Regions from separate parts of the Pararhizobium sp. LjRoot235 genome, predicted to be linked through region 3. Evidence: riboswitches for the same ligand, from Rfam matches in the RefSeq annotation. Region 3 holds a riboswitch; each other region holds the start of a gene.
The links. A riboswitch is a leader RNA that binds a small molecule or an ion and turns the genes downstream of it on or off. The one in region 3 is predicted to bind cobalamin.
Positions count from the first base shown of each region.

Region 1 (9,686 bases), 400 kb from region 3:
GATCAACACCCACTTCATGCTGACCAATGAAATGCCGCATGGCGGCGTCAAGCAGTCCGGCTACGGCAAGGACATGTCGATCTATGCGCTGGAGGATTACACGGCTGTCCGGCATGTGATGATCAATCACGGATAAAACGCTCGCCGGCTGGCAGGCCGACGTCACGTCCAAAGACCGCGCCTTTCAAAGACGCGGTCTTTTAAGTTGCGCGCTGACCAGCACTGGCGACAATCCGGAAATCTACAAGGATTTCGTCGAAAAATTTCCAGCGCTTGCCGAAGTGCCGATCATCGGCGACGGCACCGGTAGCGGCCTGTCCTTCGAGACCATCCTGTCGGTGAAGGCGGACCTCGCCATCATGGCGAACTGGCAGGCGGATAGCGAACTCGGAAAACGGGCGATCGACTATCTGGAAACGACCGGCGTGCCAGTCTTCGTCGTCGACTTCAACAATGATCCCTTGAAGAACACGCCGGGCAACATGCGCCTGCTCGGCAAGATTCTCGAACGCGAGGAACAGGCAAACGCCTTCGCCGATTTCTACGGGGAGCACCTGAAGCGCATAACCGATCGCGTCACGGCCCATCCCGAACCCGGCCCGACCGTTTTGATGGATGCGTTCCCCAATCCGGATCGCTGCTGCTACGCTTACGGCACCGGAGGCCTCGGCGAGTTCATCGGCATCACCGGCAGCCGCAATATCGCCAATGGGAACCTGCCGCGCCAGGGCGGCATCGTCAGCAGTGAATACCTGATCGCTGCGGACCCGGATGTCTATATCGCCACCGCATCGCCAGGAGGCACCTACAGTGCCTTTTCCATCGGTCCCGGTGTCCCGGCCGAGGAGGCCCGAAAGACGCTTGGAGAGGCGGTGAAAAGTCCGGTGCTCGCCAATCTCTCCGCCGTGCAGAAAGGCCGCGTGCATGGATTGTGGAATTTCTTCAATGCCGTGCCGCTGAATATTCTCGCCGCGAAGCCTTTGCCCAGTGGCTACGGCCGGAGCTGTTTGCCGATGTCGATCCGGAGGGAACGCTGACGGAAATCAACGAGCGCTTTGCCGCGGTGCCCTTCAGAGGATCCTATTGGATCAGCCTGATATAGCAAAATGGCCGGGGGTAAATTCCGGCCATTTTAATGGAATGTTATTATGCGGCCTTCTTGAGAGCCATCGCATTGATCGAGGCTTCCGCCAATGCCGTCAGGTCGTGATCAGTCTTGCCTTCCTGTTGCAGCGTTTCATCGAGCAGCTTGACCGCATCCTTGAGACCGAGCATCGTTGCCCACGTCCTCAGCGCCCCATAGCGCGCGATTTCATAATGTTCGACGGCCTGTGCTGCCGCCAGCAGGCCGGCATCGAGCGCCGGTGAATTCCTGAAGTCTTCGAGAACTTCCTCGCCTTCTTCGATCAAGCCGTCGATCGCTGGGCAGTTCTTGCTGACTGCGCGCTTGCCAAAAATTTCGAACACCTGCTGCAGACGTTCGATCTGGCCTTCGGTTTCGTCGCGATGTTTTTCAAACGCCGCCTTCAGCTTGGGGTCGTGGGCGCCCTTGGCCATTTTCGGCAAGGCCTTCAGGATCTTGCGTTCGGCATAGTAGACGTCCTTGAGCAGGTCGTAGAACAGGTCTTCCAGGGCTTTCTGTGCCATTGGTTTCCTCCTTTTCCGTGATTTGAAGCGTCGGAACGACAGACGGGAAACGGGTTGGCGCGCACTTTGTTCCGCCTCGCATTGCAATCGCCGCCCGACGTCGTGCGCCGCTTCCCTCGGGTCAACGCCCCGCCTATATAAAGAGCGGGAGGACTTTGATGATTTGGATATTTCCTGCGCTCGCAGGCATTTTGATTGTCTATTTCGCGACACGTTCGTCGCGCTTCCGGCGATTTGCCGAGCCGGTATTGAGTTTGATGGTTGCGGGCGGGTTGATCATCGCCTTCATCATCTGGATCAATGAAGGCGGCAACTCTCCCAACACGGAGAGCAATCCGAACAGACAGCAGACACAACCGGCGCTGACTCCGCAGGACATCTCCGTTGAAGGACTGGCGTTCACCCGCAACCAGCCGGACACGAGCTATCGTGCGACCGGCACGGCGGTGAACAAAAGTAGCTTCAATCTCGACTATTTCAAACTGTCTGTGACGCTAGACGATTGCCCGGATAACCAGTGCAGGACGCTCGGTGAGGACACCGCCCTCATTCTGGCGCGCATTCCCGCGGGCCAGAGCCAGAGCTTCGAAACCTTCTTCACCTTCCCAAACCGCTACGGCGTGGAGCCAACCGCGCCCAAATGGTCGTACCAGATCACCGAGGTTCGCGGACGGCTGCCATGAACCGCGCTGCCATGAACCCGGCCGCCAACTCGCCCGGCTGATCTCATCCAGATACCAGCTGATACGAGGCAACTCGTTCTGCTCCATCGGCGCGATCGGCCCGGGAACGCAATGGTGCGAACGGACGCCGCGCCCAATGCGTCTACTCGCCTCTTGGATACCTTTTGCAGAAAACCCGTCAAAACTGGACGGCAAGTGCGGCGTTCTGTGTTTCCCTGAGCCGCGCCAGTATCTCAGCCCCCGAGACGGGATAGGCGATCGCATAACCCTGCAGGACATCGCAGCCCAGGCGCGTCAGAAGCTTGGCATGCTCCGGCGTCTCGACCCCTTCGGCCACCACTTCGATGTCTAGCGCTTTGGCGATATCGACGATCGAGCGCAACAGACGCTTCTGTTCGCGCGAGGTGGTGATCGGAAATACCAGCCGCCGATCGATCTTCAGCCGCCGCGGCTTCACCTTCATCAGCCCGATGATCGAGGCGTGGCCCGAGCCGAAATCATCGATCTCGATGTCAATGCCCATATTCTTCAGCGCGGCAACATTGGAAAGTACGCCTTCCTCGCTTTCGTCGAGAAAGATCGTCTCCAGCAGTTCGAATGACAGCGTATCCGGCTCGACATCCAGTTGCTGCAACTCGTCGATCAAAAGCGGATCGGACAACCGCGCTGCCGAAACATTTACCGCGATCCGTGGAACGCGCACGCCCTGCCGCATCCAGGCGCGGCGATCCTTCAACGCCGCCTCCAGGATTGCGGCATCCAGATCATCCAGCATGCCGAGATTTCCCGTGACATCGATGAATTCGCCCGGCAACAGAACCCCGCGTTTCGGGTGGCGCCACCGCGCCAAAGCCTCCAGGCCGACGATGCGGCGTGTCCGCGCATCGACCTGCGCTTGGTAAAAGGGAACAAACTCTCCCTTCTCCAGTCCGCGCGCAAATTGCTTGGCAACGCGGCGCTCGTTGTTGAGCTGCGCCTTGAGGTGCGCCGAGAATACCTCCACCCTGCCCCGGCCAAGTCTCTTGGCGCGATGAAGGGCGACATCGGCTTCCGCGAGCAGGCTGGCGATATTTCTACCGGTGGCGGAAGCCAGGCCGATCGAGGCACCGGTGCGCAGCACTTCGTCATTGTGCCATATCGATTGCTTCAATTGCTGCGCCAGCCGTTCGGCAACCGTCTTCAAGTCTTCCACGGAGTTGAAGTTTGCAACAAGAGCCGCAAATTCGTCGCCGCCTATGCGAGCGACGAAGGCGCTATTCGGTAAAGCGGCGACAATCCGGCCGGCGGTCGATTTCAGCACATCATCGCCCACCGAATGCCCCGCCGTGTCGTTGATCTGCTTGAACCGGTCGAGGCCGATATGGAGGATGGCGAGCTTTTCCAGCCCGGCATCCTCTGAAAGTTCCCCTAATCTGCGATCGAAGAACCTACGGTTCGGCAGCCCGGTCAGGTAGTCGTGTTCGGCCGCGTATTCGATCCTGCGGGCGCTCGCCTCGAGCTCAACTGCGCGTTTTTCGGCAATGGCCTTCTGCCGCTGCAGTTCCCGATTGAGAAGGACATCCGCCGTCACGTCCCATTCCACGCCGATGAAGGTGATATTTCCGTCTTGCTCGAAGCAATGCGCCCTGGAGCGGAGATAGCGAACTTTACCGTCCGGTAGAACAATGCGGTACTCTGACGAGTAGTTGCCTTTGCCCTTGAGGGCATAGTTGAAATCCGCCTCGGCCTGCTCCCGGTCATCCGGATGGACCGCCTTGATCCACAACGCCGCCTTGACGCGCTTGTTTGTCCTGCCGGTTCCATAGAGCAGGTGCATCTGCTTATCCCAGACGACTTCATCCTTCTGCGTATCGTGTTCCCATACGCCGATCCGGGAGGCGTCAAGCGCAAGCTCCAGTCTCCGAAGAATATTCTGAAATTCCTGTTCGGACCTCGCCGCCTTCATTGTTTTCTCTATGAATGACTCTTTCCATGCGGACGTGCGCGGCATTCTGCCGCAAGGTTCCTAAAGAAATATTGCCTCACAAAAACGCGAAATGTAATCCGCAATACAATCAACCATTCAATGCTATTTCATGACAAATAGCCGTACACCGTCTAATTTGCGCTTAACCTGGAAAGATACATGTGCAAGCGAACTTGGGCAAATGGGACGGCAAAGCGGCATCGCGCGTCGTAACCTCGAATTGACATGAGCAGGGCGACATCATAATCATCGTCGGATCAATTGGTTCCCTTGGAAGCGAACGTTTCCGGGGAGTAAATGGGAACGTGACGGATGGACCCATGCTGGGCATCTCAATCACGGCCGACCCCGCGACTGTAGAGCGGTCGGAATTTGTCATGCCGGTTAATCCGGCAAAAGCCACTGCGGCGGCGGGCCTGGCCCGCACCTTGGGAAGGCGAGACAGGTTCACTGGTGCCAAGCACCTGACGCCGCGAGCCAGGAAACCTGCCGGTTGATAAAGGGGCATTGTGCCCATTTGGTGGGAAGTTTCCCACGCGCCATCACGGAGGTTGTCATGGCTACGTCTACAGTTTCGAGCATCCCGCTCTCCCTCAACGACCGCATCACCGCCGGTATCCTCGCCCTTCTGATCGGCGGATTCCTGGTTTTCGGCGCCGGTCTCGCGAATTCCGCAGTGCTGCACGACACCGCACACGACGTTCGCCACTCCTACGGTTTTCCCTGCCATTGATCGGCTGATGTGAGAAGCCGCGCGCTTTTCGCATTCAATCCGGCAACAGAATGCGGGTTTCCATGGAAACCATGCATCGATGGTACATGCGCCCGTGCTGCGGTACCGGGCGGCATTTGCCGTGGGGTTTTCAAACATAGCAAGCCAGAGAGCGTTGACGAGCATCCGCTCCGCTTGAACCTGGGGGTATCGAAATGATTGTCAAAACGCTTCTGGCCGCGTTGGTGGCCGGACTGATTGCGGGTGTCTTTACGACGGTGGCGCAGACTGCGCGGGTCGTTCCGATCATCCTTCATGCCGAAGAATATGAGGGCAAGGAGCCCGCGACGGAACAGCCCGCCGGCACAGACGGGCAGCAACAGCACTCGTCGCTCAAGCAGACAACCACGATCGGCGAAATACTTGCGGCATTCTCTCCAATCACGCCGGCCTACGCCCATGAGGGCGAGCATGAGGACGAAGGCGGCATCATGTTTGGCATGAGCCGCTTTTCAGGAACCTTGCTCGCCAATCTCGTGACCGGCACAGGTTTCAGCCTGTTGCTGACCGGCATCAGCCTGCTGATCGGCTATCCCATCACGCTTCGCAACGGCGTCCTCTGGGGCGCTTGCGGTTGGCTGGCGGTCCACATGCTGCCCGCCATCGGCCTGCCACCGGAATTGCCCGGCTTTCCAGCCGCCGACCTGCATGACCGGCAGATATGGTGGATGGCGACGGTCCTGCTCTCCGGCGCAGGCCTCTATCTCCTTGCACTGCGCCACGAAATCGCTGCGAAAATCGCCGGTCTGGCGGTGCTCGCCGCGCCGCATGTTTACGGCGCACCGCAGCCTGCGGATATTTCGAGCCCGGTTCCGGCCGTTCTCGGCGCCGAATTCGCTGTCGCCGCGCTGGCAACCGCGCTCGCCTCGTGGATCGTGCTCGGCCTTGTCTCGGGCTTTTTCAACGACCGCTTCCTGAAATCGGCGTAACGAAACCGGCTTGCCATCTCAGCCGCCTGTGCGTTCAAGATGGGTGCGCAGGCGGCTTCTTTGCGTCTCCTCGTCGAGAAGCACGCAGACATCGCAAAAGGTCCCACCATCCGTTCGGTAATACAGGCAGCAACCGCTTCTGAGCCGAAAAATGCGCTCGACCGGCACGCCATCCATGATCGCGGCGACCTTTTGATAGCGCAGTGCGTCTGACTTCAGCGGCGAACCTTCGGTGTTGACGATCGCGAGCGCCGAAACCATCGCTTGTTCCTCTTGCGCCGATGCCGCACCTATTTCGAGAAAAGCACCGGCAATGCCGTCGGCGGCCAGCCGCCATTGTGCAACCGATGACAAACCGGTACGGGCCTTCACCGTTTCGATAACCGGCGCAAGGCTGGCAACGAAGCTGTCGTGAAACAGGGGTGCATTGTCACGGCCACGGCGAAAACGGCGGAAGCGAAAATGAAAGCGGCGGGCATCGGATGGGCAGGCCAGCGCGCCCTCGCCCGCGTTCTTCGGGGCATACGGTTCAAAACGGAAAGCGAGGCTTCCCGGATCGAGATCCGGCACCAGCCCGGTCCTCAGATAAAGGGCACCGGCAGCGATGCTGAGTTGGTGGCTGTAGAAGGCGACCAGATGGGCGCCCTTGGTGCGATCATCCATTCCTGCCGCAAACCGGCCTTGGTAGTGCAAGAGATCGGCGATCTCGGCACTGTCATTGCGCCATACGTCGGTCACCAACGGAAAATCCGCGCCGTCACCGGCAAGGGAGGCCGCAACCTGCGGAAATCGCTGCGCCTGCCAGGCCATAGCCGCTTGCGCGTCCTCTTTCCACGGAGAGGCCGGCCAACCGCCGGTATCTGTGTTCTTGTCCAAAGGCGCCGCCTTTTCTGTGCCGGCTGCCCGTTTATCTCAAAGCCAGCCGCCGGAGAAGCCTGCTCGTTTCAAGCCACGCCGAATGATCGGCAATTCCCGCATCAGGTTCCAGATGAGGCCGGTGCGATGATTTTCGATCATCATCAACAGGATGCCCTGGTCAAGTCCAACGCTGCGATTGTTGAGCCATCCTTCGGCCGTCTTGCCGGGAACGCTTGGATTGAAACTGCCGAGAAACCGCCCTTCCTCGATCACGCCTGGATAAGCCAGGACGATATGGCGGGCAGCCGCGATCGCAGCTTTCGGCTCGAACGGCAGGCAGGCAAGCGGCGCCCAGGGCGCGATCGTGCCGTCGTCCGGTCCGAACGGCGCACCGCGCGCCGTATAGCCAGAAAACCGCTGATGGCGGCCATCCTGCAGACGGCGCGGCCGCAAGGGGCCGTCGCAGGAAGTCAGCCCCCACATATCGGCACCGTAGCCGGCAAAGCCGCCAGGATTGCTGAGCGCATAATCGCGCTGCACGGCAATCGCCCGCCGGGTGTTTTCGAAGTAATCCGTGTCGTTCGCCGCGACGGCTGCGTCGCGAATGCCGCGGAAATCGATCCAGGCATGCGAAAAAAGATGAATGAACAGCGGTCCGGCGTAGAGGAACGGCTTTCCTCCCACCGCCATCCAGTCGAATTTCCCGGCAAAGGCATCGTAGCTCTCCCTGCCGATCGGATAGGAAGGAGAGGCAAGCGCCAGAACATAGAGGATGAGCGCTTCGCTGTAGGATTCCCAGCGATGAGGTAGAAAGCCGCTCCGCGGTTTCCAGCCAAGCCAGAATGCCCCTTTGCCGTCGAGCGCCCAGGCCCAGTTGGCGCGCGCATAGAGCATCGCCGCAAAGGAGCGTATCTCAGCCTCGACCTCGTCTTCCTGGTTGAAATAGGCCGCGGCCGTCAGCATGCCGGAGATAAGAAGGGCGCTGTCGATCAACGACAACTCGCTGCGCCACGTCCGCTGCCCGCTCCTCATGTCGAGGAAATGATAGTAGAGCCCTTTGTACCCTGTCGCGCTTTTATCGCGGCTTTGCGGGCTTTGCGCGAAGAAACGCAGCGTAGCCAGTGTCCTTGCCGCCGCATCCTGCCGGTTCATCCAGCCCCTCTCGACGCCGACTGGATAGGCGGAAAGACCAAAACCTGTCGCTGCGATGCTGGACGGGGCGCCGGGGAGAGACGTATCGGCGATCAGCCCGTTGCCCGGATTGGCGTATTCAAGGAAGTAACTGAACGCCGCTTGCTGGAACCGGTCGAGGAGGACCGCGTCGGTGTCGTTTTTCAAAAGCATTTCATCAAGCACTCCAGTCAACCACAAGTTTCACCACAAGTCTGATGCATCGGCAAATCACCGATTGTTGAACTTGCCATTATACGAAAGGATCGCCTGACGGATGACCTGTGTTACACTTTTTGCTTCCTACGAGCGGCAGCAGTGATTGGACGACATGATGTTCACGACACTTGCGATACTTTTTAGTCTCTCGGGCGCTGCTGCCGTCACCCCGGCCGCGAGCAACACCCAGGTAGATGTAGCGCTCGTGCTCGCCGTCGATATGTCCGGTTCGATGGATATCGAGGAAGCGGGCGTGCAGCGCATGGGCTACGTGGAAGCCCTGCGCCATGCGGATTTCATCAATGCGGTAACCGCCGGTCTCAACGGCCGCATCGCCATCAGCTATTTCGAATGGGCAGGCAGCGTCAACGAAACCTCGCTGGTCGGCTGGCAGTTGATCGCTGACGCCAAGGATGCCGCAGCTTTCGCCGAGCGTATTGCGGCCCGGCCGGTTTACACGCGGCGGGGTACATCGATTTCCAACGCGCTCGCCTTTGCGTCGAAACTTATTGCCGCCAATCCCTATGATGCGATGCGCCGGGTGATCGATGTGTCCGGCGACGGCCCCAACAATCTCGGCCCGCCGGTCGATCCCGCCCGCGATGCGGCGGTCGCGAGCGGTACCATCATCAATGGCCTTGCCATCATCATCCGGCCGTCCGGCAGCGCCGGATCACTGGACCGGTATTATGCTGACTGTGTCATCGGCGGCCCCGGTTCCTTCGTGCTGCCGGTTCGCCGATCGGAGGATTTCGGCGTGGCGATCCGCCAAAAACTGGTGATGGAGGTGAGCCGCCGGCGACCCGCGGAACAGGTCGTTCCTGTCCAGGCGACCCCTTCGAGCGACTGCCTGATCGGCGAGAAGCTGCGCCCCGGTTTCCTCGATCGGGTCTATCCCGAACTGGACCGGTAGAGGATTGCAAATCAGTTGGTGGCGGTTGCTGACTGATCTTCTGACTGCAGAGCCGCCAGCACGCGCTCGGCGACCGCGCGGCCAGCGACGATCGCACCTTCGATGTAAGCAGGAAAGGACGGTGCCAGTTCCGAGGCGGCAAAATGCACGGGCGGTGCACCAGCCCGAAGCATCGTTTCCGCGTCGAAGGCAGAAAGGTCGGTGATGACGTCGCTATAGCCTCCGCCGCTCCAGCGATCGTCGACCCAGTCGCGCATCCGCAAATCCGTATAGTCTCCGGCCTCGCTGCCCAGCGCCGCGACGAGCCGGCGGATGATTTCGGCCTGGACGAACCCAGCCCCCTTGCCGCTCCATTGGGCAGCCAGCGGCCCTCCCGTGAACACGACCAGCGCCGACGCTTGATCGCTGCTGACGTCGCAGGCGAAAAGACCGAGGACATCGCGCCACAGCACCATGCCGCTCAATCCACGATCGCGCCAGAACGGCCGCTCGTAGCGGACAAACGTCTTGATGACGGTGCCGCTTTTCC
Region 1 is NZ_CAXUSP020000001.1:1,751,746-1,761,431, reverse strand. Features, by position in the region: gene ACSQ2Z_RS08415 (gamma-aminobutyraldehyde dehydrogenase) at 1-136, shown strand, start outside; partial or broken gene ACSQ2Z_RS08410 (ABC transporter substrate-binding protein) at 141-1,102, shown strand; gene ACSQ2Z_RS08405 (ferritin-like domain-containing protein) at 1,147-1,647, opposite strand; gene ACSQ2Z_RS08400 (hypothetical protein) at 1,806-2,330, shown strand; gene ACSQ2Z_RS08395 (bifunctional diguanylate cyclase/phosphodiesterase) at 2,509-4,275, opposite strand; cobalamin riboswitch at 4,542-4,804, shown strand; gene ACSQ2Z_RS08390 (CbtB domain-containing protein) at 4,853-5,029, shown strand; gene ACSQ2Z_RS08385 (CbtA family protein) at 5,224-5,997, shown strand; gene ACSQ2Z_RS08380 ((2Fe-2S)-binding protein) at 6,016-6,873, opposite strand; gene ACSQ2Z_RS08375 (glucoamylase family protein) at 6,910-8,199, opposite strand; gene ACSQ2Z_RS08370 (DUF1194 domain-containing protein) at 8,360-9,157, shown strand; gene ACSQ2Z_RS08365 (flavin monoamine oxidase family protein) at 9,169-9,686, opposite strand, start outside.
Region 1: linked by a shared signal. The riboswitch ahead of ACSQ2Z_RS08390 (CbtB domain-containing protein) and the one ahead of bluB (5,6-dimethylbenzimidazole synthase) in region 3 are both predicted to bind cobalamin.

Region 2 (9,686 bases), 1.3 Mb from region 3:
CGGCGCGATCCGGGCGTCGCGCAGATAGCGCGCAGCACCGGTCTCCTCGATGAAGCCCATGCCGCCATGGACCTGGATGCCCATCGAGGCGACATCGACGCCGACATCGGTGCCGAAAGACTTGGCAATCGGCGTCAAGAGGCTGGAGCGTTCCTGCCAGTAACGCGCGACCTCGCCTTCCGATACATGCGCCCGGTCGACAGCGCGGGCGCAGACGAAAGCGATGGCGCGCGCACCCTGCGTCAGCGCCTTCATGGTCAAAAGCGTGCGGGCGATATCCGGATGTTCGATGATCTGGCTCATGCCCGTTCCCTTCCAGCCAGGCGCCTTGCCCTGCGTGCGTTCGCGGGCATAGTTGAGCGCGTGCTGGGTTGCCGCATCCGCCATCGCAACACCCTGGATGCCAACGGCAAGGCGCGCGTTGTTCATCATCGTGAACATGCAGTTGAGGCCCTTGTTCTCTTCGCCGACCAGATAGCCGATAGCGCCCTTCTCGTCGCCAAACCTGCCGTCGCCATAGACCATGGTGCAGGTCGGCGAGGCATGGATGCCGAGCTTGTGTTCGAGCGAATGGCAGAACAGATCGTTGCGCGGGCCAAGCGAGCCATCCTCATTGACGAGAAATTTCGGCACGAGGAACAACGAGATGCCGCGCGTACCGTCCGGCGCGCCGGCAAGGCGGGCAAGCACCAGATGGACGATGTTGCCGGTCATCTCGTGCTCACCCCAGGTGATGAAAATCTTCTGGCCGAAAATGCGGTAGGTGCCGTCGTCGCGGCGTTCGGCGCGGGTTTTCAGGACGCCGAGATCGGAGCCGGCATGCGGCTCCGTCAGGTTCATCGTACCGGTCCATTCACCGGAAATCATCTTGGCGAGGAACATCGATTTCAGCGCATCGGAACCGTGCTTTTCCAGCGCATCGACGGCGCCCATGGTCAGCATCGGCGCGAGCGCGAAGGCCATGGAGCCAGCATTCCAGAATTCCATCGTGGCGATATGCAGCATATGCGGCAAGCCCTGGCCGCCGAACTCCTCCGGTGCCGTCAGGCTGTTCCAGCCGCCTGCTGCCCAGTTACGGTAGAGATCGCTCCAGCCATCCGGCGCCCTGACCTTGCCATCGATCAGCTTCGAACCCTGCTTGTCGCCGATATCGGCGAGCGGCGCCACTTCCTCGTTGGCGAAGCGGCCGGCCTCACCAACAATGGCATCAACGAGGTCCTCGTCCAGATCGCCGAAAACGCCCTCGGCCAAGTCCTCGCTAAGGCCGGCCACCTGCTTGAGCGTGAACAGAACGTCGTCCACCGGTGCCTTGTACATTGTCGTCTCCTCCTGCAATCACATGACAACATGGCCGCCCGACAGTCCAGCAATGGCATGTTCGTTGGCTCGAGAAATTATTGATTTTTACGTAAACGTCAATATTCGATTGTTCAGCGAATGGAGGACGCAATGGCCGGCCCGTAACAAAACTGTCATGAAACCTGAATAAAGCGAAGTCCGGCCTCCTCCCGGGATCACGCCTAAATGAATCTCATCTCCTCGGAAATCCCAGGCCTCGTCTGGGGCTATCGTTTTCTGCCGCGCGACAGCCGCTGCCTGCGGATCGCCACCGATTCCTCCATCGATGCGCTGATGGAAGGCGAAGGGTGGGTCTGGCTGCATCTGGCGCTCAGCGATGCCCGTACCCCTGCCCTTATCGAACGTATCACCACCACCCTGCCGCAGAGCGCGCTTTCGACGCTGGCCAGCCATGACACGCAGGCGGCCGTCACCGTCTCAGACGACATGGTCTATGGCACGCTGGTCGATTTCGAGCGCACCTTCGACGCCGAGACGAAGACCATCGGCTGGCTGCATTTCGCCGTGACCGAAAAGATCATCATCACCACGCGGCTGCATCCGCTGCGCAGCATCGACCGGGTCAAGGTCGCCGTCGAGAAGAACGCCCGCTGCGCCCGGCCGATCGATCTGTTCGAAATGATGGTGGTCGAGTTCCAGCGCACCCTGATCAGCCTCGTGCTGGAGCTGACCGAAGACCTCAACGTCATCGAGGACGACGTCTATGGCGAGGCGGGCCACAACCACCAGCCGCGGCTGGCCCCGCTGCGGCGAACGGCCGTGCGCCTGCACCGGCATCTGCGCACGCTGCTGGCCTTGTTGCGGCGCGCCGGAACCTCGGAGGAGGATGAAGTGCCGCCGGGCTTCAGCGACGTCGCGGAGCGCCTGTCAGACCGGCTGGAATCCGTCGATCGCGATGTTTTTGCACTGCAGGAACGCGCCCGCCTGCTGCATGAAGAAATCGACAGCAAGCTGTCCTCGGAAACCAACCGCCATCTCTACATCCTGTCGCTGATGACGGCGTTCCTGCTGCCGCCGACGCTGGTCACCGGCTTCTTCGGCATGAACACCAGCAGCCTGCCGTTTGCGGGCGGCGCGCACGGCACATTGCTCGCCGGGTTGTTCATCCTGCTCTCGATGGGCCTTGCCTGGACGATCCTCAGGCGGATCGGAATTCTCTGACACGCGCAAAAAAAGCCGGAGACAAATGCCTCCGGCCAGTTGGTGCGTGTAGGCGACATCAATACGGCGAAATGCACTGCCTGCGCGGGCCGCCATATGGCTGATACGTGTTGTCGTAAGCGCGGTAGCTGCGATAACGGTTGTAGCACCATTCGACATGGCTGCCGCCGTAGCGCACAGGCGGCCGGGCAATGGCGCCGCCGATGATCGCGCCGGCCGTGAAAGCTGCGAGCGGGAACCAGAAGCCGTTGTATTCGCGGTAGCCCGGGCGGTAGTAGCGATAGCCGCGATGACCGCGGTAGTAGCTGTAACCGCCGCGGCGGTAATATCCATCGTAGCCGCGGCGACGCTGGCCGTCGCGATCACGCCACCGTTCCTCGTCACCGCGATAATACTGCACGGCCTGGACATCACTTGCGCGCTCTGCCTTTACCGGTACCGGAATCTGGGGGAAAGCCTGCGATGGAGTGAAAGACGTCGCCAGCATCATGGCCGAGAGGGCCACCGACGCCATTTTTAATCCGAAAACACCCATGGGTTTCTCCATTCGATTTTGTTGTCGACAAGATCGTCTTGCGCAATGAACGGTCCGCGGGCTTTTTTGTTCCGCGAACTACCACAGATAAGCACGTCCGCCGAATTCGCGAGAGACGTGTTGCAACTCCAAGCATTCACTCCTATGCGGCCAGTCGCAGGGGCTTTTGACTTGCCGGCGATTTCCGAACGGCGCAATCGAAGGGCGTCGAGGCGAAAATCGCCCGCAAGGCTCGAGGCATTAACACTCGGTTAACCCTGTTTCAGCACCCTCTTGTGATGGAAAAGCGCCGGTCTATCAGCTTGGGCATGTTTTTCCGCCTCGCCGCTATCCTCGGCGTCGCGCTGTTTTCTCTCGGGGTTGAAGCGCGCGACATCATGCCGTGGAAGTCCAGGGACAATGCGCTCGTCATCGACGCCTACGAGATGAACATCATCGACTGGGATGAGATGCTGAGGGACAAGCGCATCGCCGGCTTCATCTCCAAGGCGTCGGACGGCCTGCCGGAGAGTTTCGCCTGCACGGGAGATCATGGCGGCGATACCGTCGCCCACTGCAAGACGATGTGGCGGAAATATGCGGTCAGCCGCGAGCTCTACCAGACACGGCGGCTCATTGCCCGTGCAAACGGCTTGCTCTGGGGTGCCTATCACCTCGCCCGCCCCGGCAATCCGATCGATCAGGCCAATCATTTCCTCGACTATGCCGACCCCCGCGACGACGAATTGATGGTGCTCGACATCGAAGGCATCGACACGGAAAGATACATGTCCTTGGAGGATGCCGCCATTTTTGCCGGCCATATCAGGACCCGCACCGGCCGCTATCCGATGCTCTATACCAACCACGCGACCGCCAAATACATCGCCGCCAACCGCGACCGTTTCCCGATCCTGTCGCGCCTGCCGCTCTGGTATGCCCGCTACAAGCCTGGCATCCGCAATGTCTTCCCGATGGGAAACTGGGACGGTTACGCGCTCTGGCAGTTCTCCTCGGCGGCGAATTGCGGCAAGCGGCGCTGCCCCTACCGCGTCGCCGGAACCCTGACCGACATCGACGTCAACGTGGCAGCGATGACTGCCAAGGCCCTCAAGGCCGTATGGGCGAAGGGTGAACTCCTGCCGGCAAAACCGCTCGACAAGCCGTTACTGATCGCCACCGGCAAAGGCAGCATCTCCGCAGGCGCAGGCATTGGCGTCGATCTGACTCTGACGGGATCAATCCACCGGGTTTCAGGCGCCCTGGCTTTGCGGTAGGACACGGGCGATTTTCCAGCCGCTACAGCGCCGCGCGTCAAACATGACGCGCAAAGGACGCTGTAGCACTTTGAACCTGCTGCATAATTTTGTCCTTAAATCGATTCCGATTTAAGGAATTATGCAGTTGTCGAACGGGGTGGCACGAGGCTCATCTCCCTCAGTCTCTCATCCCCCTCGGCGATCTCTCCTCGATGGGGCATTGGCGGCGGCGGCCGTTGCCACCGCCGTTTGCTCGATACTACACGGCCGCCGAGGCCCCGCGTTGATGTGATCGACCGTAGGGAAGCGGCGCTGCCATGATTGCCGGCATGCTTGCCTCCAGGCATGCGGCAATGAACGCCTCTCGTGCCACCGCCGCCGGCGTCATCCGGTTCAGCGCCCGCCTGCAGGAGGAGACGGCGCAATCGTAGCGCTCTCCTCGCTTCAACGGCCATTCGTTTTCCAGGAAATCAAGGGCTTCATAGACGCTGCCGAACGTCCGTTCCAAACCGGAGCGTAAGGTAACTTTCAGTGGATGGTTCCACGGGACATCGCGAATAGTCATCTTTTTTCCTCCTTTTTGGCTACCTCTTCGCGGGTATCGGAGGATAATATTGGTAACGAAATCAGACCTTTCAAGGGGCTCTTCAGCGGTCCGGAACTGCCGGGACCAGACAATCGAAGGCCCCCTCCTACCAGGAAGGGGCCAAAGGCATACGTTCTGAAATCGGCGCAAGATACGTGTCTCTTGCATATCGGATTTTACTCTATCGTCGCGCTTCAACAAGTAACGTTTTCCGACAGAGGGTGTTCTGTCCGTTACTGAAGATGCCGGAATGGGATTTCGTTGCGGTGCGGCGACGTTCCGCTGGTGGCGAGGTAAGCCGTGTCCTCAGCCTGATTTCGGGGCTTCGTCAGCGGCACGCCCTTTTTCCTGCCAGGCTGGTTCATGGATTGGTGTTGATGCCCCATGCCGGGGCACCACCCTCACATGTCCATCCGGTCAAGCCTGCCCTCACGCCTCGATCTGCACATCCCCCAATGGCCGCGAACAGCAGGCGAGGATATAACCTTCATCGATTTCGTCGTCGAGGATGCCGCCATTGTGGTGCATCTCGACCTCGCCGGAGACCTTCATGACGCGGCAGGTGCCGCAGAGGCCGCCTTCGCAGGCGGCACCGATGCGAACGCCTGCAGCGCGAGCCGTCTGCAGGATGGTCTGGCCGGGCTGGCACCTGGCCTCCTTGCCAGCCATCGTGAAGGTGACGGTGGCGGCGGCGGCATCGACCTCGGTCCCTCCCCCGATCACGAAGTCTTCAGCCGCCGGTGCCGTCGCCGGCTGGAAGCTTTCCTCGTGATAGCGGTTCATGTCGAAGCCGACGCTTTCCAGCATCGACTTCACGCCGCGCATGAAAGGTTCCGGCCCGCAACAGAAGACGGTGCGGTCGCGGAAATCCGGCGCAAGCAGAGCGAGCTTCGAGGTTTCGATGCGGCCGCGCAGACCATGCCAGCCGTGGCGCGGTGCATGCGTCTCGACGATGAAGCCGAGATTGAGCTTCGGCATGTTGCGCGAGATGTTCTCGAGCTCGTCACGGAACAGCAGATCGTCCGGCTGGCGGGCGCAGGAGAGGAAGGTCACGTCGGTCTGTGGCGCGCAATCAGCCATCCAGCGGGTCATCGACATCATCGGCGTGATGCCGGAGCCCGCTGAGATGAACAGGTACTTTTCGCCCGGATGACGCACGAACGAGAAATCACCGAGCGGGCCGAAGGCCTTCAGTTTCATGCCGGGCTTCAGGTTCTCGAACATCCAGCGCGTGCCGATGCTCGATGCCTGCGCCTTGACGGTCACGGCCACCGAGAAGGGCCGCGACGGCGTCGAAGACAGCGTGTAGGTGCGCATCACCGGATCGTCCGGCTTAACCGGCAGCTCGAGCGTGACGAACTGGCCCGGCAGGTAGCGGAACCAGCTGTCCTTGTCGGCCTTGAAGCCGAAGGTCATCACATCCGGAGCCTCGGCGGTGACGGAGATGCATTCCAGGAGATGCTGCCGGTCGTTGAACGGCAGCAATTCGTCGAAGTGCCGGAAGGATGAAGCAATCGTCATGTCAGGCGACCCGGACCAGAGGGGTGGAGGCTCCATGCAGGCGATCCTGCATGAAATTGACGTACCATTCGACGAACTGCATCACGCCGCCTTCATGCTCCGGCGAATAAGGGCCGGGCTGATAGGCGGGCGAACGGATGCCGAAGGCGTTTTCCTCAACGATCTGGCGATCCTGGTCGTTGGTCTCGGTCCAGACATGAGTCAGTTCCTCGAGGTTATAGTCGACACCTTCGACGGCATCCTTGTGCACCAGCCATTTCGTCGTGACCTGGGTCAGTTCAGGGCCGAGCGGCAGGACGCGGAAGGTGATGGCGTGGTCGGCCAGGATGTGGTTCCAGGTGCTTGGATAGTGGAACATCAGCAGCGTGCCGATATGGCTCTGGCTGACATCGTCGGAGAGCTGGCGCTTGACGGCTCGCTTGCCGGAGATCGTGTAGCTCTCGGCCTCCTGGATCAGCGGCATGCGGGCGATGCGGAACTGGCCGGTCGGCGACATTTTGAATTCGCTTGGCAGGCCTTCGGCTTCGCATTTCGCCCAATGGGCAGCGATGATCGGATCGTCCTTGGCGCCCTGCACGCCGGTCGCGGTCGGCGCTTCCGGATAAGTGCGGCAGAGTTCGGGATGGTTGGCGGCGCAGTGGTAGCACTCGCGGTTGTTTTCCCAGACGAGCTTCCAGTTGCCCTTCTCGATGATCGTGCTTTCGAAGGCGACCTTGGTGTCTTTCAGATTGTGCGGCGTGACATAGGACGACACCATGTCGCGCACCGGCTGGAAATCCATCGGCTCGTCGGCGAGGCAGATGAAGATATAGCCGCCGATCGTTTCGCAATGGATCGGCTTCAGGCTGTGCTGCGTCTTGTCGAAATCCTCGCCCATCTGGCGGGCGAAGAGTAGCTTACCGTCAAGCTCGTAGGTCCACTGGTGATAGGGACAGACGAGCTTGGCCGACGAGCCCTTCTGGCCGGCGCAGACGCGCGAACCGCGGTGGCGGCAGGAATTGTGGAGCGCCCGGACAGCGCCCTGGCGATCGCGGACGACGACGACCGGATAATCGCCGACCTGGACGGTGAAATAGTTGCCGGCCTTCGGGATTTCACAGTCATGGCCGATGAACAGCCAGTCCTTGTACCAGATCTGCTCCATGTCGAGCTTGTAGAGATCGGGGTCGGTGTAGAATGCCTGTTCCAGGCTGTGCCCGTCGCGGCGGGTCTTGAGTTTGCGGAGGACTTCGCTGCGGAGATCCATGTTCGTTTCCTTGTGCTCGCCACTTTTCGGTTGAGCGGACAGGAAAGGAACCACCACCGCGCCGGGAATGCGCGTGGATATGCTGGTTCGCCTTCCGGCTGCCCGCCGCAACCAAGACATCAATTTCGCCACAAGGCTGGTTTCCGGGCTCAGGAGCTGTCCTTTCGGACCATCGCGGCGCCTTCCCGGATCTCTCCAGTGGCCTTTTGCCGAGGTTTCGCTCCACCACCGTTGCGGGGGCAGCGCCGGATTTCGACCGGCTTCCCAATTCTCCGCCCTCCCTATAAAGGCGGCACCTTGAGTGTCTTCATCTAATCTTCCGACGCGGCCGGACAGCCGCCGATTAGCGACATCCGTTTCCAGAATGACGACACATGCACAGCTGCGTTTCCAGACGGCCACATGGCTATTTTATAAGCAGAAACAATGGCGTCTCCTGTTTTTTCGGCAGATGACGCCTTTTCCGCCACGCACCGTCAAATTCTGTGCAGAGACGGTCTCTTTGCGACATATTGCGGCGCCACAGCCCGGTTGAAAGCGCAAGCCTCGCACCATGGCGCGCCGGTAATGCTTGGAAAGACTGCGTTAACCCTCGTAATATAGTTCCTCATAGATATTTCCGCCGACAGTGCATCCAGCACGCTGGCGCAATCTGGTGCAGGCCGATGCCAAACTTGAGATATTTCGACGCTGCTACCGTCAAGAAACGGGTTCAATCGCCGAAATCAGCTGTTCACACAGAGTTCCTGCGCACCGGACGCATCGACCGGCACCAGCAGCAATGGAGTGCCGAGGAAAAGCGCTACCTGACCCATCAGGAAGTGGCCACCCGCACCGGCCGCAGGCTTGAGGCTGCTGGAACGGTGACGCACGAACGCATCAACGGCTTCCATGCCTCCATCCGCTTCCCGAAGCTGATCTTCCATCGCACGCTTTCAGGCAGGCCGCATCTCGGCTATTGCCATGTGACCACGGCACGGACGAAGTTCGCCAAGTTCGACGATGTCCGGTGGTCGTTCTATATCGCCAACTTCTTCTCCGACATCGGCGCCAACGAGCATTTCTTCGAGAAGATCAAGCTGGGCTATTCGCGGATGTATTTTGCCGTCGCGACCGAACTTGATGCGGAAGAAGGCAAGCTGACGCTCAACCGTACCATTCACGACAACGGTCTCCTGTTTCGCACCCGCGATCCGAAAGAAGCCTTGAAGAACGTGCTTTTGCTCGGCGCCTGCAACGAACCGCTTCGCAAGATCATCAGCAGTCTTTGACGCCTTACAGCGCCGCGCGTCAAACCTGACGCGCAAAGGACGCTGTAGCACATTGAGAGTGCTGCATAATTCTATCCTTAAATCGAATCCGATTTAAGGAATTATGCAGTAGCGGCAGCCGCCTATCGCTTGTAGATCAGCCAGTCCCGCCCTGTCGGCTGCTCGTCCTCGCCTCCATGAACGACAGTGTAGTCGCCACCCTTGGCCTGTGCCTTGGCCAGCGCCTTTTCGGCCGCTCCGACGAGATCGAACGCATTGCCGGCACCATGCGACATGCACACACCGACCGAGAGCGTAACACTGCCAAGGCTGCGGCCGGTTTTCGGGTGCTTGAAATGGACACCGCGCAAAGCCGATCGCAGCAGCGCCATCAGGCGGACAACTTCCCGCTCCTCGCCCGCGTTGATCAAAAAGCCGAAGCGGACGCCGTCGAAACGCGCGGCGAGCTCGCTCGGCGGAAAGGCCTGCTGAGCGATGCCGCCGATATGGCGGGCGAGATGATCGGCGATCGCGGCGGCCTGTTCGCCGGACAGCCGCTGGCTGGTGTCCGGCTCGGCAATTGCGACGGCGCAGGACAGCGGCAGGTTGGAATCGGCATAGACCTTGGCGAGCGCCTTGTTGAAGGCGCGGCGGTTGGCCAGGCCCGTGACCGCATCCGAGAATTTCGTCGCCTCGAAATCGGCAAGCTCCTTCTGGACGCCGACGATGACGTTGGATTGCGCCGTGACACTTTGTTCCAACTCGGCATTGTGCGTGACCTGCCGCTCGG
Region 2 is NZ_CAXUSP020000001.1:3,484,612-3,494,297, forward strand. Features, by position in the region: gene ACSQ2Z_RS17130 (acyl-CoA dehydrogenase) at 1-1,317, opposite strand, end outside; gene ACSQ2Z_RS17135 (transporter) at 1,525-2,520, shown strand; gene ACSQ2Z_RS17140 (BA14K family protein) at 2,579-3,055, opposite strand; gene ACSQ2Z_RS17145 (glycoside hydrolase family 25 protein) at 3,334-4,311, shown strand; gene ACSQ2Z_RS17150 (DUF982 domain-containing protein) at 4,553-4,858, opposite strand; gene ACSQ2Z_RS17155 (2Fe-2S iron-sulfur cluster-binding protein) at 5,309-6,400, opposite strand; gene ACSQ2Z_RS17160 (aromatic ring-hydroxylating oxygenase subunit alpha) at 6,402-7,646, opposite strand; cobalamin riboswitch at 7,764-7,961, opposite strand; gene ACSQ2Z_RS17165 (DUF6656 family protein) at 8,312-8,917, shown strand; gene ACSQ2Z_RS17170 (diguanylate cyclase domain-containing protein) at 9,040-9,686, opposite strand, start outside.
Region 2: linked by a shared signal. The riboswitch ahead of ACSQ2Z_RS17160 (aromatic ring-hydroxylating oxygenase subunit alpha) and the one ahead of bluB (5,6-dimethylbenzimidazole synthase) in region 3 are both predicted to bind cobalamin.

Region 3 (9,686 bases):
AGAACCGGGTGATCTTCTCCGAAGGTGAGGATGAGCGTGTGCTGCGCGCAGCCCAGGTGCTCCTGGAAGAAGACACGGCCCGCCCGATCCTGATTGGCCGCCCGCAGATCATCGAGACGCGCCTGAAGCGCTACGGTCTGCGTATCCGCCCGGACACCGACTTCGAGGTGGTCAATCCGGAAGGCGATCCGCGATTCCGTGACTATGTCGATGAGTATTTCTCGCTGGTCGGCCGCCTTGGCGTCATTCCGGAAGCGGCTCGCACGATCGTCAGAACCAACCAGACCGTCATCGGCGCCCTCGCCGTCCGGCGTGGTGAAGCCGACGCGCTGATCTGCGGTGTCGAAGGCCGCTACAGCACCCATCTGCGCGCCGTTTCACAGATCATCGGCAAGCGCGAAGGCGTGCTCGATTTCTCGGCGCTCAGCCTGTTGATCTCGCAGCGCGGCACCACCTTCCTGACCGATACTTACGTGACCTTCGATCCGACGGCGGAGGAGATCGCCCAGAAGACGATCATGGCCGCCCAGGAAATCCGCCGCTTCGGCATCACGCCGCGCGCCGCCCTCGTTTCGCATTCGAATTTCGGATCACGGGATTCAGACAGCGCGTCCAAGATGCGCAAGGCGATGCAGATCGTGCATGAACTGGCGCCGGATCTCGAGGTCGATGGCGAAATGCACGGCGATTCCGCGATTTCGGAAATTCTGCGCAAACGTGTCATGCCCAACAGCACGCTGACCGGAGAAGCCAACCTGCTTGTCTTTCCCAATCTCGATGCGGCCAATATCACGCTCGGCGTCGTCAAGACCATGACCGACAGCCTGCATGTCGGCCCGATCCTTCTTGGTACCGCCCTGCCCGCCCACATCCTGTCGCCGTCCGTCACCTCGCGCGGTGTCGTCAATATGGCGGCACTCGCTGTGGTGGAAGCCTCGCATCCGGCGTGAGGCAGATCGACTGAGCCGGACCGGAACCGGCTCAATCGATACAATAAATCTGCTCAAAAGTACTACTTTTAATTGAAATATTTGGAAACTTAACATTAACCAAAGATTGCACTAGACAAAGAGCGAAAACAGTTATCATGGTAAAATACCTTTAAATAACAGGGTATTTGCAACATGACTGACCAACAGGCGTTCTTTGACCTGCTGGACATTATGGAAAACGAGAAACTCGTTGAAGCAAAACGGTTTTTCGCCCTGATGCGCAGCACTTTCAGTATTGCAAATCTACTTTACGCCGATGTTGATATATTAACATCGGGCTTCGTCGTACACAGGCTCCACCATACCTTCAACGCCAGTATAGCCAGAACCTATATTGATGAAGGATTTCCGCGGATCGACCCGGTCCTTCGCTCGATCATGGGTGGCGTCAGGCCGGTGGACTGGGCAACCGCCCGCGCGCTTCACCCCGAAAGCGAGCCGCTCTTTGCCGCAGCGGCGCAACTCGGGCTTGGTGTCGATGGAGTGACCCTGCCGCTCGCGACACCGACACGCCGCCTCGCCTTTTTAGCGATTCATGCCGATGTCCCCGCTGAAGATTGGCCAGCCTACCGGCGCTGCCATCTGCGTGATTTCCAGCTGCTCGCCAATCTTTTTCATGCTTCTCTCCTGGAAAACGACGACAGGATCCACCTTTCGGAGCATGGTAACGAAACACTGACCCATCGGGAGACCGAAGTGCTCGGCTGGGCAGCGGCCGGCAAGAGCTACTGGGAAATCGGCACCATCCTCGGCATCTCCGAGCGGACAGTCCGCTTCTTCATGACCAATGCCCGCCGCAAGCTGAACGTCGTCTCCAACACGCAGGCTGTCGCCCAGGCCGTCCGGCGCGACCTTATCCCGACTTTCTGACTGCGCGAAGCGGCCTCATCCCACGCCGCCTGCAACCCATTTCTGGTCCCGCAATCGCCAACTCAGTGCGTCCGAAAGGACGCACTGCATTTCACCACATATCAGCGTGCATTCGAAACCTGTCACTACCGACAGTTTTGCCGGCCGCCGATCACTGACAGCATTTGCTCCTCGCATTGGCGATCACAGGAGCAAAAAAATGATCAGGATTTTTAACCGCAACAGCCGCAAACAATACCCCCAGGATATTGACGCCATGTTCAGGCTGCGCAAGCGCGTTTTCCATGATCTGCTGAAATGGGACGTGTCGGTGCACGGCGATTGGGAGATCGACCACTATGATGACGCCAACCCGCTCTACGTCCTGTCTTACTCGGACCAGACCGGCCGCCTGCGCGGTGCGCTGCGGCTGCTTCCGACACTTGGGCCAAACATGCTCGACGACACTTTCCCGATCCTGCTCGGCGACAATCCTGAGGTCCGCAGCGCCTCCATATGGGAATCCAGCCGTTTCTGCATCGACCCGGAGATTTCGCAGGATCGCGGTTCCAATCAGGTGACGATCGCCGCCGCGGAACTGATGTGCGGCGTCGGCGAACTCGGACTGTCCTCCGGCCTCAGCCACATCGTCACCGTGACGGATGTCTTCCTCGAGCGGATGTTCCGCCGCATGGGTTGCCCCGGCGAGCGGATCGGTGAACCGCAGCGCATCGGCTCCGTCTATGCGGTCGCCGTCGCCTGGGAGGTGACGACCGACCTGCTGGAGAGGATGAAAGCCGTTGCCGAAATCGGCGGGCCGGTTCTGGAAACGCCGATGTCGCTTGAGACAGCGCGGGCGGCATGACATAGACAACACACTCCTGGAGGGCCGCGATCGCGGCTCTCCGGCCAGATAGCGGAATTCCGGGCATTGCGTTAACGCTGGCAATCAGACTGCGTTGCACCTCGTTCGAATGGCGGTATGATGGCGCATGGCTTTGAGGTGCGGGCCGCCGCACCCGCTAGATTGCCGGTTCGCTCAAACGAGAAATGCAGTGATTTTCCGTTCAGTCCGCTTCGCGGTGCTTATTGCTCCGCTTCTTATGGTCATGACGGCCACAGCCGACGCCTCGGCTGTCTGTGACCGGCTGAATGCGCGCCTGTCGAACCTCCCGAAGATCGTCGCCTCCAACGCGAATGTGCGCGATTATATCGGCGCCATTTCACGGCAGAATCTCGACCTGCGCAAGGCGCGCGGCGACAGGCGGCGTCTCGGATGCAATTCTGGCAGCGTAGTCATCGTCGGCAACCCGAATGCCGACGACTGCGCAAGTCTGGGCAAGATGATCGCTCGGCTGGAGAGCGATCTCGAAACGCTGAAGGCTCGCCGCCACCTTGCTGCAGGTGGCGACGTCGACATCAGTCGCCGCCGGATCATGGCAGCCCTCGATGTCAATCGCTGCGCCGAGGAACAGGATGAAATCCTGAGGGCAGCGGCGGAAGAGCCCGAAATCCACCGTAACATTCTCAGAGACCTGCCGCCGATCGGCGAAAACGACCCGGCCTTGCGCGGCGGTGCCGATGTCTCCGATTTCACCCGGCTGAACGCTGACAATGGCGGCAGCCTGCGGACGCTATGCGTTCGCACCTGCGACGGCGCTTTCTTCCCGATCTCGTCGAGCGCCACACCCGCGGATTTCCAGCGCGATGCCGAGGCTTGCCAGCGCCGATGCCCAGGTGCGGAAACGGCGCTGTATTACCATGCGTTTGCGACTGAAGAGACTGATCAGATGGTCTCGGCGTCCACCGGCGAGCCCTATATCGAACTGCCGACGGCCTTCGCCTATAAGACGCGTGACCTCGCTCAGCCCGGTCGGTGCGGTTGTACGCCCGCCCGTCAGACCGCGACGAACCAGAGCATGCCGGCAGACAGCAGCGGCGTTCTTGAAATCCGAACCCGCAAGGCTGGCACGACGCAGGCAAGAGCTTTGGTTGAGGACCGCCCCTATGACCCGCAGAACAGCAAGGTACGCGTTGTCGGACCGCGCTTCCTGCCCTCTCAGGAATCGTCGATCGACCTGATGCATCCGGCCGGCCCGGGATACCAGCCGCAGCAGCCCAACTGATCACTCGCCCGGTTTGATCCCCCAGGCGTCGGCAAAGACCAGCTCGTCGAGCGGCAGACGCTGCCGCCAGCCCTTGATCGCCAGTTCGGGTTCCGCGTAGAGCTGATCGACATAGCCGAGGCAAAGCCAGGCAATGATCTCGATGTGATCTGGTATGCCGAGAACTGCCTTGATGTCGCGCTCATGGAAAATGCTGACCCAGCCGACACCGACGCCTTCGGCCCGCGCGGCAAGCCAAAGGTTCTGCACCGCGCAGACCGTCGAAAACGCATCCATGCGCGGATTATGTGTCCGGCCGAGAACGACCTTTCCGGCACGGGTCGGGTCGCAGGTGATGCAGACACTCACCGGCGCCTTACGGATACCCTCGAGCTTGAGTGAACGATAGGTATCGCGCGCGGCCCCCTCGAACATCAGCGCCGCCTCCTCATTGGCCCGCCGAAAGGCTTCAAACACCTTCCGGCGCCTGTCTTCATCGCGCACGACAATGAAGTTCCATGGCTGCATGAAGCCGACTGATGGCGCGCTGTGGGCCGCGGCAAGCAGCCGAGCGATCACGTCATCCGGCAACGGCGTCGGCAGGAACTGATCCCGCACGTCGCGGCGGGTCTCGATGGCGCGGTAGACGGCGGCGCGCTCGTCCGATGAAAATGCCTCCGCCCTGACAAGGCGGTCTTGCGGTTCCGTTTGCATCGTTTGATCCCCAACAATGCGAAACCTCCCGCCGTCCGCGCGGGGCTGGTCTATCTCGTCAGGCCGGTCTTCTGACTGCGGATCGACCGGCCTTGCCGCCTTCCCAAATCACATGAGGATTCAGTGGCAGAATTCTGAAAATAATCAGAAATTCATTATAGCAGAGCCGTCCCCGTCACAGCGTTGGGCACGTCCCGGACTTTCACCGGATTCCCGATTCTCCCGCTTTCGCAGGCACCTGAACCAAACCGATAAAGGCATAGTGGGCCGCCGAATGCAAGCGGCCCCGCCTGTTCTCTTTACAAGGCGGCAATCGGATGCGGCGAACCATCATAGGCGCCCCAGATCGACTGGTCGAAGCAGATGACCGATCCGGTCATCAGGCCGGATTCGGCCGACGACAGATAGGCACAGGCCCGCGCCACTTCGGCAGGATCGACCAGACGGCCGAAAGGCTGGCTTGCGGCCGCCTTTTCAAGCCAGTCGCTGGCAGCCCCGTGAAACTCGCGCTGGATGCGATCCTCGCCTTCCGACGCCATCCAGCCGATGTTGAGGCCATTGACGCGGATGCGGTTACGCAGCACCGCATAGGCGGTGTTCTTGGTCAGCGTTTCCAGCGCCCCCTTGGAAGCGCAATAGGCGGAAATGAAGGGCTGGCCGGCCTTGGCCGACATCGAACCGATATTGACGATCGTTCCCTCGATCTTTTCCCGCCGCATGATCTTGATCGTCTCCTGCATCAGGAAGAACGGCGCACGCACGTTGACGGCGAACATGCGGTCGAACAGTTCCGGGCTTGTATCGAGGATGGTGCCGCGGTCGGTAATCGCAGCCGCATTCACCAGTGCGTCGACACGGCCGAACTGCGCGTCACAGGCGGCGACCACCTTGCGAGCATCCTCCACCTTTCCGAGATCGGCCTGTACGTACACCAGTTTGGTACCCGTCGCCTTACCGATCTCGGCCGCCTTGGCCTCGCCTTTCGCGGCATTGCGCCCACAGATGACGATGCCTGCAGCTCCCCGCTCGGCAAACAGCGCCGCAATCGTCGCCCCGAGCCCCTGCGTGCCACCGGTCACGATGGCAATCTTGCCGTCGAGCTGCCCATAATCCTTGCTCATTCCGTTCCTCCATTTTTTGATATCCATGACCGGAAAAACGTCCGCCCGGAACCGGACGAAAGTTTGAAATATTTGGCGAGTTTGGCATCAGCTCAGCTTCTTCTGCGCCTGTGCTGCAAGCGCGGCAGCGAAGGTCTCCGCCTCCCACCCGCCGGACAGCGCCTCATGCATCAACTGCGCCTGCGTCTTCGGTGCCAGACCGCCGAGCGGCGGGTCGCGGTCCAGATTGGTCGGGAAGGAATAGCCTTCCGCGCAGGACGCGATCGCATTGGCCGCCTGCGCAGCCGATAGACGGCCATCGGCCAGCATGGCTTTCAGGGCCGGATAGAGCACTGCACTCATCCGCTCGCGGTTAACCGTCTCCATCGCCCGGCCGAAGGCGGAGGAAACCTGCAGCAGATTGGCGACCCGCTTGATGCCGGCCGAACGATTGGTGCCGGCAGCGTGGAAGAGCGCCGGGTTGAAGAACACCAGATCCCCCTTCGACAGCGGCAGCTGCACGTGGTTCCTATCGAAATAGTCGCGAAATTCCTGCCGTTTCGTTGCCAGATAGCCGGGCACATAGGTTTGGCTGTAGGGCAGGAACAGCGTCGGCCCGCTTTCGAGCGGCATGTCGCAATGGGCAACCGCACCCTGCAAGGTGAGCACCGGCGACAGCCGATGCACATGAGCCGGAAATTGCTCGATCGCAGCGGATGTCTGGAAGCCGAGATGATAGTCGCGATGCGCCAATTGCGCCGCGCCGCCCGGATTGACCCGGTTGACCTGCGCCGTCATCTGATAGCTCGGTCCAAGCCAGGCTTCGCTGACAAGCGCAATCAGCGCATTGCCATAATAGGCCGCGAAATTCTCCGGATCCGTCAGGCAGTGCTTTTCCAACGAATTCCAGATGCGGTCATTGGCGCCAGGCTTGGCAAAATGATCGCCGCCGCCGGTATTGGTGCGATGCTGCTCGTTGATGATCTCGTCGAAGATGCCGCTTGCCGCATCGATGACCGCCGTATCCTCGAAAGCCCGCTTCAGAACGACGACGCCCGGCCCGGTCGCGAAGGCCTCGCAGATCTCTGCGAGCACCGCGCGACGTCTCTCCTCGCTCGACGCCGCCTTCAGAACGCTGGCACCGTCATAAATCAGCACGTTTTTCTCGACGCTTGCAGCATGCGGATAGTCGTCGCGTTGGGTGGTTTTCTCCACTTCGGCACGGAAATCCTCCAGGTCGCAGGCCGCTTCCGTTAGCCACACTCGATCGGCGCGCTGCCTCAGGACATTGTCGGTCTTCATCCTTTTTCCTCCCGCTGGATGCCGTTCGATGGCCGACTATACGCGGCGGAGAATTGTGATATAGAGCAGAAATCCATCAAAAAACCATCAGAACGGAATCACGATGGCGCATGAGTTTCTGGTCAAGGATATCGCCTTCCAGGCAGGCTTGAGCACGGCGACCGTCGATCGGGTGCTCAACGGTCGGCACGGCGTTCGCAAGCAGACCGAAATGCGCGTGCGCGCCGCGATCCGCGAACTGGAAACGCAGCAGGCCGGCATGGAGGTTCAAGGCCGCAAATTCGGCATCGATATCGTCATGGAGGCCCCGGAGCGATTCACCAACGCGGTCCGTGACGCCTTCGAAAGCGAGAGCCTCACCTTCCTGCCGACGATCTTCCGGTCCCGTTTCCATTTTGCCGAGACGATGCGGCCGCACGAGATCGTCCAGGTGCTTGACCGCATTCGCCTGCGCGGCACCGACGGCATCGTGCTGAAGGCGCCCGACGTTCCCGATATCAGCGCCGCCGTCGTCCGGCTCGAACAGTCAGGCATTCCCGTCGTGACGCTGGTTACAGACCTGCCGAACGCACCGCGCACCGCCTATGCCGGGGCGGACAACAGGGCCGCCGGAGAGACCGCCGCCTATCTGATCGGCGAGCGGTTCGCTGGAAGTCCGGCGACCGTTCTGGTGACGCTGTCGAGCAGCCGGTTCCGGGGCGAAGAGGAACGGGAGATCGGTTTCCGCCGAACTTTGCGCGACCGCTACCCGTCGATCGGCATCGTGGAAATCAGCGAAGGGCTTGGCCGAGACGAAGCAACCGGTGCACTCGCGGCAGAGGCGCTGTCCGCCAATCCCGGCATCAGCGCCGTCTATTCGATCGGCGGCGGAAACCGGGCGGTGCTTGCCGCTATTGCTGCGGCCGCCAGGCTCTGCACCATTTTCGTCGCGCATGATCTCGATGCCGACAATCTCGATCTGCTGCGAAGCGGACAAATCCACTTCATTCTGCATCATGATCTGAAAGCCGATGTCCGCACGGCCTTCCGTGCGATCATCGGCCGCCGCGGGGCCTTGGCCAATTCGAAAGGAACACACCTCTCGGCCGTCGAAGTCATCACGCCCTACAACATAGCGGCATGGGTGCGTTAGCCAGGCGGCATGTCCGGCTTCGGAAGCAGCGCATCAAGGAGATCATCGGCCGTCTGGATGCGATTGCGGCCACAGACCGCCTTGTCTGCCCGCTCTGATCGAGACGTAGGCTAGCGGCGATGACGCGTCACGCGGAAATGACTGCGATCCCACGCTTCACGCGAACGAACATCCCTTTTTCACGCTCCTGCAATTCGAGTGAGGGTTCTCGCAGAAGCGCCTTTTTCAAGGTGGCCGAACCATAGGACTTTACTGTGAAGTCTGGATCAACCTCTCGCAAAGCCGCTGCCAGACTCGGAAGTGAGACCCATCCATAATCCGCGTTGGCAACAAGCGTTTTGAAGACTTTGCTTAAGAGCGGCAACAATGCCTGCGGTTTTGCCGGCTTCTGCTCGAGTTTCGCTTGAGGTTTCGGCGTCGCGGCAACCGGCACCGGAACAGCAGCGGGTCGACCGACGATATGAAAGAAGTCGCAGCTTTGGCGAAACGTTGTGGATGCCTGCTTCGCGCCGATGCCGACCACGACCTTCCCGGCTCCACGCAGGTGGATCGCAAGCGGCGTGAAATCACCGTCCGAGGACACAAGACAGAAAACATCGGCCTTGTTGGCAAACATCAGTTCCACCGCATCGATCGTCATGCGCATGTCGCTGAAATTCTTGCTGTTACACGGGCTTGAAACCTGGATGGTGTCAACCGCATGGGCCGGTGCCACCGCGAGCCAGCCCGACCCTCTGCCTTGGGCAAAATCGCCGTAGGCGCGGCGCGTCACCGTCGCTCCATATGCGCCGGCTTCCCGCAGGACGTGGCTGGCGAAATCTCCCGAAACATTTTCCGCATCGATCAGTACGGCCACTCGGTGATGAATGGGCATTTCCCGTTCCCCTGTTTTAGAAAACAATAGGAAAAGGAATAATTGCGCACAAGGCTCAGACACAACCACCGAAAGGCGTACTCAAATTACCCCCTCAAGGCACCGGCTCGTACCGCACGAAGGCGAACGCCCTGCCATCGGGCGACCAGTTGGGCACGTTGATTGTCCCCTGCCCACCGAACAGCTCGAACAGGACGCGCGCATTGCCGCCGTCCGGATCCATCAGCCGCAGCCGCACATCGAGGTCGCGCGGATGATCGAAGACGTCGCCGTCATAGGAGAGCACAAGCAGGTGTTTTCCATCGGGCGATGGATGCGGAAACCAGTCGCCGAACTCGCTGTCGGTGATGCGCCTGACCTCCGAGCCGTCCGGGCGTACACGCCAGATCTGCATCCGGCCGGTCCGGCTGGAGTTGAAGTAGATCCATTTTCCATCGTGACTATAGTCGGGGCCGTCGTTTCGGCCCTCGCCAAAGGTCAGCCGCGTCTCGTCGCCGCCTTCAATTGGGATCGTATAGATATCGAAGACCTGGTCGCGGATACCGCAATAGGCAAGCGTCGTTCCATCCGGCGACCAGCCGTGCCAATAGGACGGCCTGTTCTGCGTCACCTGCCTCG
Region 3 is NZ_CAXUSP020000001.1:2,150,343-2,160,028, reverse strand. Features, by position in the region: gene ACSQ2Z_RS10270 (NADP-dependent malic enzyme) at 1-950, shown strand, start outside; gene ACSQ2Z_RS10265 (LuxR C-terminal-related transcriptional regulator) at 1,125-1,862, shown strand; gene ACSQ2Z_RS10260 (acyl-homoserine-lactone synthase) at 2,062-2,706, shown strand; gene ACSQ2Z_RS10255 (DUF2865 domain-containing protein) at 2,945-3,967, shown strand; gene bluB (5,6-dimethylbenzimidazole synthase) at 3,968-4,660, opposite strand; cobalamin riboswitch at 4,705-4,917, opposite strand; gene ACSQ2Z_RS10245 (SDR family oxidoreductase) at 4,960-5,781, opposite strand; gene ACSQ2Z_RS10240 (phytanoyl-CoA dioxygenase family protein) at 5,869-7,062, opposite strand; gene ACSQ2Z_RS10235 (LacI family DNA-binding transcriptional regulator) at 7,166-8,194, shown strand; gene ACSQ2Z_RS10230 (NYN domain-containing protein) at 8,322-9,050, opposite strand; gene ACSQ2Z_RS10225 (TolB family protein) at 9,163-9,686, opposite strand, start outside.